DNA from 2 places in the Dokdonia sp. Asnod3-C12 genome. Region 1 is predicted to be linked to the other one. Evidence: riboswitches for the same ligand, from Rfam matches in the RefSeq annotation. Region 1 holds a riboswitch; the other holds the start of a gene.
The links. A riboswitch is a leader RNA that binds a small molecule or an ion and turns the genes downstream of it on or off. The one in region 1 is predicted to bind thiamine pyrophosphate.
Positions count from the first base shown of each region.

Region 2: it holds a riboswitch for thiamine pyrophosphate, as region 1 does, so the genes downstream of both, ACJJVW_RS06170 (TonB-dependent receptor) here and thiS (sulfur carrier protein ThiS) in region 1, are expected to answer to the same signal.

Region 1 covers NZ_JBEFNY010000003.1:3,289,845-3,295,427, reverse strand. Annotated here, with positions in the region: gene ACJJVW_RS14820 (response regulator) at 1-598, opposite strand, end outside; gene ACJJVW_RS14815 (ATP-binding protein) at 1,058-2,530, shown strand; TPP riboswitch at 2,680-2,774, shown strand; gene thiS (sulfur carrier protein ThiS) at 2,868-3,071, shown strand; gene thiC (phosphomethylpyrimidine synthase ThiC) at 3,127-4,986, shown strand; gene ACJJVW_RS14800 (thiamine phosphate synthase) at 5,094-5,583, shown strand, end outside.
Region 2 covers NZ_JBEFNY010000003.1:1,346,454-1,352,036, forward strand. Annotated here, with positions in the region: gene ACJJVW_RS06160 (M36 family metallopeptidase) at 1-2,505, shown strand, start outside; gene ACJJVW_RS06165 (ketopantoate reductase family protein) at 2,586-3,509, opposite strand; TPP riboswitch at 3,620-3,711, shown strand; gene ACJJVW_RS06170 (TonB-dependent receptor) at 3,870-5,583, shown strand, end outside.

The DNA.
Region 1 (5,583 bases):
TAGCAAAGTTTAACTGTTGTAAAAGCCCATAGATTGGGTCTTCTTTGTCAATGTTAGCTAACAACGTATCGGTTTTTAGAATGTAAGGATATGCCTTATCTGGATCTTTAAAATTAAGGTACATGCCCGCAATATTGTAATAGGTATAAAAGGAATGCTCATTTTTGCCTGCCTCTAGTGTGTATACGATAGACTTTTCAAAATAAGCAGCAGCCTCGTCTGCCGTGGTAATATCCATTGAGTATATATTACCGAGACCGTTGAGTGATGCTACGTTTACGAAGTAATCATCTGTTTTTTTACCGAGTGCGAGGTTATAGTACTTTTTCGCGGAAGCGAAATCTTTTATAGCTTGATAGGTATTTGCCAGACTCACATAAGCCTTTGCCTGTAAGGTTTTATCCTTACCTTGATTTGCATATTGCACTGCAGAAGTTGCAAATGTTAACCCATCTTTATAATTGCCGCTTATATTTTCATCCTTAGATAAGGAAATAAAAATACTCACGCTATCTATATCGCCATCAGCCCTGTTTTGTGATATAACAGGGACGTAATAACAATATACAAGTAGGACTAAAAGTAGCTTGTTTTTCAACTTAAATAACTTTGGGGCATTAAAAGATAGCGAAGAATATTTTAAAAATTACAGAAAAAGACATTATTACGATAAACTGCATATAATAATTAATAATTGTTACTTCTTTAATTTCAGATGCTTATGACTCATATTCAGTAATTAGATGTAAGCAGTTTTAGTATTGTTTAGAGAAATATACGTTATAAAGAATCAGCATATTTTTTAGAATTCAACAACTAAATTTTCTGTAATTCAGAATTATTTACTGTTAATTTTAAGTTGACAATTTTCAGAGGAAGCGATATTTTTACTATATTACAGAGACAACTACTTCATATTTAAGATATTATAACCCCTAATTGTAATTGCATTTTATATAAGTTTTGAGCCTTAGAAACGTAATTAGGGATCTAGATGAAAATCAGGCATTCTTAATTATTGTACTTGTATTATATTCTTAACTAACCACCGCCCCATATGAATAGTTTTGATATTAATTTTTTAATAGTTTCCATATTTACCGCCATCTTTGGTGTTTTCGGAGTTTATCACTTCGTTTCTTATTTAATTTTAAGGCACAAAATTCTGTGTCACTATTGTATCATTCTTTTTGGACTTGCAGTGCATTGGAGTTGGTCACTTTTTCCAGATGGATTTCTTCCTGAGGTTATTCAAAAAAATGGATCACTTATCTCTGCAATGACCACCACTTTTGGATTCTTATTGTTTACAACCAATTATTTAAATGTTCATCGCGGCAATCATCCTAAAATATCACGCAGTTATACTTTTTTAAAATATACCACAGTTTTAATCCCAATTCTTTTTGTTCTTAATATTCTAACTCTCCATATTCCTTGGTTGCATAGTTCGCTAGTAATGTCTGCAGCGATTACTGCTTTGCTATCCGTATTATTGAATATTTTCTCTGGGATTCGCTTATTTAATGAAGAAAAGTTTAATAAGTACTATTTGTATGCATACTCCCCAATGCTACTCTCCTCAGTCATCTATATAAGCGCATGGTTTTTAAAAGATGCTTACACTGTAGACAAACATTTTATTGTGTTAATCACTTCAATCCTCATCACATTACAACTCATTCTCTTCTCTATTTTAATTGGCTATAAGTTTAAGTCTATTGAAGACGAAAACATAAGAACACAAGTAGAAACTAATAAAATCCTTGCTTTAGAGGTAGACAAGCAGACGAAAGATTTACAAATCGCAAAAGAGGATTTAGAAAGTAAAAACCACGAGCTTGAATCTGTCAATTCTCTTAAGAACAAGCTGTTCTCTTTGCTTACACATGACGTTAGAGGACCGTTACATAATATCTCCTTGCTGGTTAATCTACTTGAAAACCAAATTGAGGATAATGAACTAAAAGAGATCTCACAAAGTCTTAAAAATGAATTGGATGATAGAATTGCTATGGTGAGTGCCTTACTAGATTGGTCATATAACCAGCTAGAGGGAATTAAACTCAATAAAAAGGATTGTGATATTCAAGAAATCTTTACATCTATAGCTAAGCAATATGAACGCTCAGCAAAAGAGAAAGATGTAAAACTATTATTTGAAATTGAAACGCCTACCTTATTTATTGATGAAAATATGTTTAAAGTAGTCTTACGTAATTTGATTTCAAACGCCATAAAATTCAGTACAAAGAATCAAAATGTCATATTATCAAGCAAGAAAGGCCCAGATGGGATTGAAATAGGCGTACAAGATTTTGGCGTGGGTATGACAACTAGCTGGCACAAAAATCTTGTTAAAGATTGCATACCAAAGACCACTCTAGGCACTAAGGGAGAACAAGGAACGGGTTTTGGACTACTCATTTCAAAAGACTTTGTTGAAATGAATGGCGGCGAACTTTTCTGTACGAGTACACCCAATGAAGGCACCCATTTTGTAATGCGTTTTGCGGTTAGTAATAGCTGATTTACGCTGTATCTATGAGGGTTTATCAAGTAACTTATTATTACGCAGATGTATCCCAAATCCCCATAAAAACCTACCAACCAAAACTTAACATTTTATTTTTTTTACATTTTCTCTCGTCTAGTTCAGAATTATTGCTACTTTTAAAGTCTAAACTTTAGGAGTAGCTATTAAATTAGTTTGAGAAAAATCCTTAGAACCTGATTTGGTTAATACCAACGTAGGGAAAAGTTAGAGGTTCTTGCACCACTACGCACTTCCTCTATTTTTAATTCTATCCTTCTCATTCCTTTATCGTTTATATAACCGAAGCACATGCTTCATAATTGTATTAAACATGATAAACATAAAGGTCAATCAAACCTCGTATCAATTTCCAGCACAGGTCACACTAGACCAGATCCTCACCCAACTCGACATTTCGGTTAGTGGGATTGCTGTGGCTATTAATGAGCGCATTATTACCAGATCACATTGGGTTTCTACCATCCCTGATGACGGCGATGCTGTGCTTATTATTAAAGCCACACAAGGTGGATAATAGCGACTTCTAGGTACTTCAAGAGTAGAAAAACATCATTAATTAATCCAGAAAGATGAAAAATAGAGACACTGCGCCTAAGCAAGGCGGCATTACCCGAAATCCATTTCCTAATTCAAAAAAAATCTACGTAAACGGTAAGATTCACCCACAGATTAAAGTGGCTATGCGCGAGATTGCGCTTAGTGATACTGTGGATTCTATGACCAAAAAGAAAACACCTAACGAGCCCGTAACGGTGTATGATACTTCTGGACCTTATACAGATCCAAACAAAGAAATCAATATACACAGCGGTTTAGAGCGCATACGTGAGTCGTGGATTCTGGAGCGCAATAATGTAGAACAATTGGACAGCTACTCCTCTACCTATTGTAATGAGCGTCTTAATGATAAGAGTCTAGACCACATGCGTTTTAAGCTTTTAAAGAAGCCTATACGTGCAAAAAAAGGTGAGAATGTTACGCAGCTGCATTATGCAAAACAAGGGATTATCACTCCAGAAATGGAGTATATCGCTATTCGCGAAAATCAGCGTATTGATGAAATGACGGAGATTAGAAAGCAACACAAAGGAGAACATTTTGGCGCATCTATTCCTGATAAAATCACGCCAGAATTTGTACGCTCAGAAGTTGCAAGAGGTCGCGCCGTAATCCCATCAAACATCAACCATCCAGAAGCAGAGCCTATGATTTTGGGACGTAATTTCTTGGTAAAAATCAACGCAAATATTGGGAATTCTGCAGTCACCTCTTCTATTGAGGAAGAAGTAGAAAAAGCTGTGTGGGCATGCCGCTGGGGAGCAGATAATATCATGGATTTATCTACTGGTGAAAACATACATGAGACCCGCGAGTGGATCATACGCAACTCCCCTGTTCCCGTGGGAACGGTTCCTATTTACCAAGCTTTAGAAAAAGTAAATGGCGTCGCCGAAGATCTTACGTGGGAGATTTTTAAGGACACCTTAATTGAGCAAGCAGAGCAAGGCGTAGACTATTTTACCATACACGCCGGTGTCTTATTGCGTTATGTACCTATGACTGCAAATCGCGTGACGGGTATCGTCTCTCGTGGCGGATCTATCATGGCAAAGTGGTGTCTTGCGCATCATAAAGAGAGCTTTTTGTATACGCATTTTGAAGATATCTGTGAGATTTTAAAACAATACGATGTTGCCTTTTCTTTAGGTGACGGTTTACGTCCAGGATCTGTCGCAGATGCAAATGATGAGGCACAATTTGCTGAGCTAGAAACACTAGGCGAACTTACAAAAATCGCTCGTAAGCATGATGTGCAGTGCTTTATAGAAGGTCCTGGTCACGTACCGATGCACATGATTAAGGAAAATATGGAGAAGCAAATCGAACTTTGCGATGAGGCTCCTTTTTACACTTTAGGGCCGCTTACCACAGATATTGCGCCTGGATATGACCATATTACCTCAGGTATTGGTGCTGCCATGATAGGCTGGTATGGTTGTGCGATGTTGTGCTACGTTACTCCAAAAGAACACCTTGGATTACCCAATAAAGAAGACGTGCGTGTTGGTGTGGTTACTTACAAACTAGCTGCCCATGCTGCTGATCTGGCCAAAGGTCACCCAGGTTCGCAACATCGAGATAATGCGCTGAGTATGGCACGTTTTGAGTTTCGCTGGGAAGATCAGTTCAACTTAGGACTAGATCCAGAGCGTGCTCGCGAGTATCACGATGAAACGCTACCTGCTGCTGGTGCAAAAGTGGCGCACTTCTGCTCCATGTGCGGACCAAAATTCTGCTCCATGAAAATTTCTCAAGAAGTAAGAGATTTTGCTGCTGTAAATGACATAGTCGATAACGAAGTCATCCAAAAAGGAATGGAAGAAAAGTCTAAAGAATTTAAAGCCAAAGGTTCCGAAGTATATCTGTAAAAAGATGTGGGAGTTCCCACGCTGCAAAAGCGTGGGCAGGCTTTCCACTACAATCTTTTGCCAGAAAAAGGCAAAAGGATTTTCATTACAATCCTTAACTCAAAAACATGATCATCGTACTATCACCAGAAAATGATATCTCTAATGAAGTAGAAATACTACACCAGTTATTTAAACACGGATTATCATGTTATCATGTAAGAAAGCCACATAAAAGTTATGAGGAATATTGCGCCTATATACAGCAGATTGATACTGCGTTTCATGACAGGATTGTAGTGCACGATCATCATATGATAATCAACGAATTCAATCTCAAAGGAATCCATTTTAAGGAACAACATCGCATAGATTACATAGATAATCCTGGTAAATATTTTAAAGGATTAAATATGTTCGGAAAAACGATAAGCTCCTCCTTTCATGATTTGCAAGCTCTAGAAGACTGCTATTTTGAATTTGATTATCACTTTTTGAGCCCTGTGTTTAATTCCATATCAAAAGAAGGCTATAAAGGCCGTGGCTTTGATGTAAAAAACAGTGATAAAACAATCATAGCCCTAGGCGGAATCCGCCCAGAAAATATAGCACAAGTCA
Region 2 (5,583 bases), 1.9 Mb from region 1:
TTGTTATACTCTCAAAAACCTCTTGACAGTTGCACCAACGAACCATTAACTCTAGTGGTGACTCCTAGTACTTTTGACTGTTCTAATTTAGGAGAAAATGTAATTACTCTTACAGCAACAGATAGTCTAGGGAATACTACATCTTGTACTAGTACAGCAGTTGTCACAACAACAGTTGATGTTACATTTGCAACAGAAAGTACATTTTGTCTAGATCAAGGTGAAATTATTTTGGGTGGAGGATTTCCTTCTGGAGGAGTATATTCTGGCTCAGGAGTAACGGATAATAATAATGGTATAGATTTCACACTAAACCCATCAATAGGAGAAGGATTTTACGAAATCACCTACTCGTACACTAATGCCTGTGAACTTCAAGACCAAGCAACACAAACTATAGAAATACTTGGTGTAATTCCAGATTTAGAATGTACTGATATAACTGTAAATCTTGAAGAAAATGGTATAGTTGTTCTAGATGCTGCGCTTTTACTGGGTGCTGCTGGCGAATCTGAAATAGGGACACTCTACGCTTTAAACCCTTTCTTTGGTAATCAAAACATTGCAAAATATAGTTATGATACGATTACTGATGACTTAACTTTAGATTCTTCTTATTCTTATAGTACTGGAGCAGACAGAAATTATGGTTTTGATCAAAATCCGTTAACTAGTGAATTATATCTATTAAGAAGAGTGCCAGAAACAGGAAATAGAGCACTCTATAGTATTGATTTACAAGAAGAGGAAGGAGAACCTACGTTTATTTCTGAAATAATTTCTGTAAATGGATCAAATCAAGTTCAAGATATGGCCTTTGGTATAGACGGAACACTCTATATGGTATTTAATGGTGGTGAGATTAATAGCTACAATATCGATTCTGGTAATACAGAAGTTATTGCATCTGTCAACTCTTCCGGAGCTGCTGGAATGACCTTTGACACTGATCAAAATAGACTTCTATACTCCACAGGATCTAATCCTGTAAACCTTTTTGCAATTGATACATCGACTGGTACAGTAACAGAGTTATTTTCTTGGTTTACGCCAGGAAACGATAATAGCTGTAGTGCTCAAGGCATTGAGTATGTCGGACAAGGAAAAGTAATTGCGAGCTCAACATTTGGCTGCGATATTATATACACTGTTGACCTTGAAAGTCAAGAGACTGAATTACTAATAAATCCTACAGGTTCATATGCTGATATAAAAGACTTGATGTTTTTAGGAACATTACCTGTAGATAATTGTAATGGTGAAGCGCTTACTTTTACGGTAACTCCTAATCAATTAGATTGTTCTAATATTGGTGAAAACATAGTAACTGTAATAGCAACAGATGTAGATGGGAACACGAGTGAATGCACCTCTACAGTTACTGTAATTGACACTACTGCTCCTATAATAAACTGTTTATCTTCTATTGATGTTGTTTTAGACAGTTCTGGAAGTATTATACTAAATGTAGAGGATCTTATTACAGGAAATATCATAGACAATTGCGATACAAATCTCCAAATAGATATCTCGCCATCTGAAATCACTTGTGATAATTATTCTACAATTGCACTTGCGGAACTAGTTAAAAATGGCAGTTTTGAAAACGACTTAAACTTCTGGGAATCAACAATTGAAAATGGAACAGATGATGGATCGTGCTCTCAACCTTGGAAAGCTCAACCAGATTCGCAAAATATATGTTGTTGTGTAGACGAAATATTTCCCACCGATGGTTTCTCCGCTGCATTTACTTCATTTGATGGCTTTGGCAATAGTTTTTATAGATTGTCCCAAGATATTCTTATTCCTACAAGTGAAAATGAAAGCGACTTTGAAGCCCTTTTGAGTTTTGATTGGGTTGCAAACTTTAATTTAAGCGGATTTGAAAACAGAAAACTAGAAGTAATTATTTACGACGATTCTGGTGCTGAAATCGAAGTTGTTTATGAAGATATCATCCCAGCAGATGGGGAGTCTTTTAGGAATGAAACCATTTCTCTTGATTTAACTAACACACTACTACCTTATCGCAGTGAACAAATTACACTTGAGTTTAGCGCTTTTATTCCTGAAGAATTTTTAGGACCTGCTAAAGCAATGATAGATAACGTTTCACTTTTAGCAAATGCAACTACCAGTATTGTTGATGTACAAATTACAGTGACAGATGTTTCAGGTAATAGCTCGGTATGTACAGTACAGGTTAATGTTTCAGACCCTAATAATGTTTGTGCATTAAGCACAGATGAATTTTTTAATAATGACATTAAAATTTTCCCAAATCCAGCGTCATCAAATTTTAAAGTCACTTGGAATAGTACATATAAGCCAGAAAAAATTAAGATTTACGACCTCCTTGGCAAACATATTCTAACGAAAAGAATACAAGAAAATCAACTAGATACGAGCTTCAATATTAGTGAGCTTAAAACTGGTATTTACTTGGTTCAATTGATTCATCAATCAAACCAGATTATCACAAAAAGGTTAATAGTAGAATAGGTTAGAATACTACTATTATTTTTTAAATAAAATACGCCTGTAGCTATTGCTTCAGGCGTATTTTGCTTAATCTTATATCTTTAATTTCTATGATCCCTTTCCATAGGCAATAACAACTGATAAATCATCTCGTTTACTGGCGTAGGCACTCCAAGTCGTTTACCTTCCTTCATGATATAACCATTAAAGTTTTCTAGTTCGCTAGGTTTTCCAGCCATGATATCGCGTTGTGTTGAAGCTGTAGTCTCATGCGCTTGCTTGCTAATGGCTTCAAAGATGTTTTCAATGGTTTTCTCTGGGAGTATAATCCCTTTTGCTTTTGCAACCTCAAATACTTCTTGCGCGGTCTTGCGCATCAGTTCTTTTATATACGGCTGCTCTCTCATCACGCCTATAGGTACTCTTGTTAGTCCGCCTATGGCGCTTATAGTTGTTATAAAAAGGAACTTTTGCCAGATGGCTACTTGAATATTATCTGGAACAGCCGCATTAATTCCTGCATTTGTAAATACAGACACTATTTTTTCTAAACGTTCTGTCTTGATATTATCCTGCTCTCCAAAAAGTATTGCAGGCGCTATATCTGGATTAGAGATCACTCCTGGCGCTTCAATAAAACTAATCATACGGCAAAGTCCTGCCAGTACTTGTGACTTAGGAACCACCGAATTAAGGACCTCTACGTTACTTGCTCCGTTTTGTAAAGGCAGGTATAATGTGTTTTCATCACAATATTGCAATATATCTTTTACAGCACTCTCTATTTGATATGACTTCACTCCAAAGATGACTAAATCTGGTGTTTCAATCTTACTAAGATCATCTGTTGCTAGATACGGAGTCGCTTTAAAATCTCCTGTTATACTTTTTACCTCAATACCGTTTTCTTGTATGGCCCTAAGGTGTTCTCCTCTGGCAATCATGGTCACTTTATTTCCAGCAAGCGCGAGTTTCCCTCCAAAGAATCCCCCCACGCCACCGGCTCCGTAAATCAAAATATGCATCGTTTTATTGTTTTCTTAGGACTAGAGAATTCTAGTCAGTTTAAAAGTACAGTAAGCGGATTTATTTTTTCTTTATAATATCTTAATTAAAAACTCTAGTATATCTTTGCAAAATCTCAAAGGGGTGCTTTTTACGAAGCTGAGATTATACCCATTGAACCTAGAACAGGTAATGCTGTTTAGGAATGAGGAACATGTCTTTCTAGATAACGCTATACAAATTAGCTTTTCTAGTGTTACCATATTTCTCTTGAGAAGCACCACGGTGCACCCTCTTCAATATGTGCTTATCGCACAGGTATGTAAATGCTAACTTATTAGAATATTTGCCCTTTGTATTCGTAACTAAACCATATACGGATGAAAAAGGTCCTATTGAGTATGATTGCGCTTGCAGGAATTACAGCTAGTGCACAAGAGAAAACAGTGGTAGACACTACAAAAGTAGAGTCACTTGATGAAGTTTTAGTTCGTTCTGTACGAGTAAAAGCCGACTCACCTATTACGCACTCAAATCTTAATGCAGAAGATCTTGAAAAGCGTAATCTAGGACAAGATCTTGCTACGCAACTTAACTTTTTACCAGGCGTAGTGACTACCTCAGACGCTGGTGCTGGCATAGGTTACACTGGTTTCCGAGTACGTGGTACAGGTAACCAAGGGATTAACGTTACTATAAATGGAATTCCCTATAATGACTCAGAAAGTCTTACTACCTTTTTTGTAAATCTTCAAGATTTTACATCGTCCGTAGAAAGTTTACAACTACAGCGTGGAGTAGGTTCTTCTACGAATGGACCTGGAGCTTTTGGAGCAAGTCTTAATATTCTTACAGATGCAATTTCTAATGAAGCATATGGTGAGATTTCTAACTCTTTTGGGTCTTTTGGGACACGCCGTCATAATGTTAAGTTTAGTACAGGCTTGCTCAACGATCACATAGAGATATCTGGTCGTTTATCACAGATCAAATCTGACGGTTACATCGACCGTGCGTCATCTGATCTTAAATCTTACTTTTTGCAAGCAGCATACAAGGATGATAATACGCTTATCAAGCTTATCAACTTTGCAGGGTCTGAAGTTACATACCAATCTTGGTACGGATTTGAAGAAACAAGCCTAGCAACCATAGGTGCAAACACAAATATAGATGAAAATCGCACTTTTAATATTGCGGGTGTACAGCTAGATGATGAGGGAAATATCACTGGTTTCCACAATAATCAAGTGGATGATTACAAACAAGATCACTACCAACTACACTGGAATCAGAAATATGATAACAACTGGAGCTCTACCGCTAGTTTCAACTACACGTATGGTCGTGGATTTTTTGAAGAATATGTAGATGATTTTTATGAGCAGAATTACAACTTCGGCAGTGAGAGCACACTCGCTTTTTACGGGATCACTCCAGTTACCATAGGTGGAGAAACGATTGAAACTTCTGACATTATACGTCGTCGCTGGTTAGATAACGACTTTTATGTGGCAAGTGCAACGGCAAATTACAAGGACAACATGGTTGACTTTGTAGGTGGTGCTTTGGGTAGCATTTATAGAGGAGACCATTTTGGCGAAGTGATATGGGCACGATTTGCTGGTGATTCTGAGCTAGGAGATAATTACTATTTTGGAACGGGAAGTAAGAATGAGTTTTCTGCTTTCGCGAAAGCGAACTTTAAATTAAATGATCAATGGCAATTTTATGCAGACATTCAAGGTCGATTTATCACTTATAAAACTGACGGAATCAATTCTGACCTTGATGAATTTTTGGTAGATGAAAACTATGAGTTCTTTAATCCAAAATTAGGTTTGAGCTATAAGATTAATGCAGAAAATCAGTTATATGCCTCTTATGCGCGTGCAAACCGTGAGCCCAACCGTGGAGATTTTGAAGACGGCAATCCACGCGCAGAAAAACTAGACGACTTTGAGCTAGGATGGAGATTAAATACAGAGACCGTCACCTTAAATGTGAATGGTTATTTTATGGATTATGACGGGCAGTTAGTCCCTACTGGTGAACTTGATAATGTAGGAGCGCCTATCCGAATTAATAGTAATA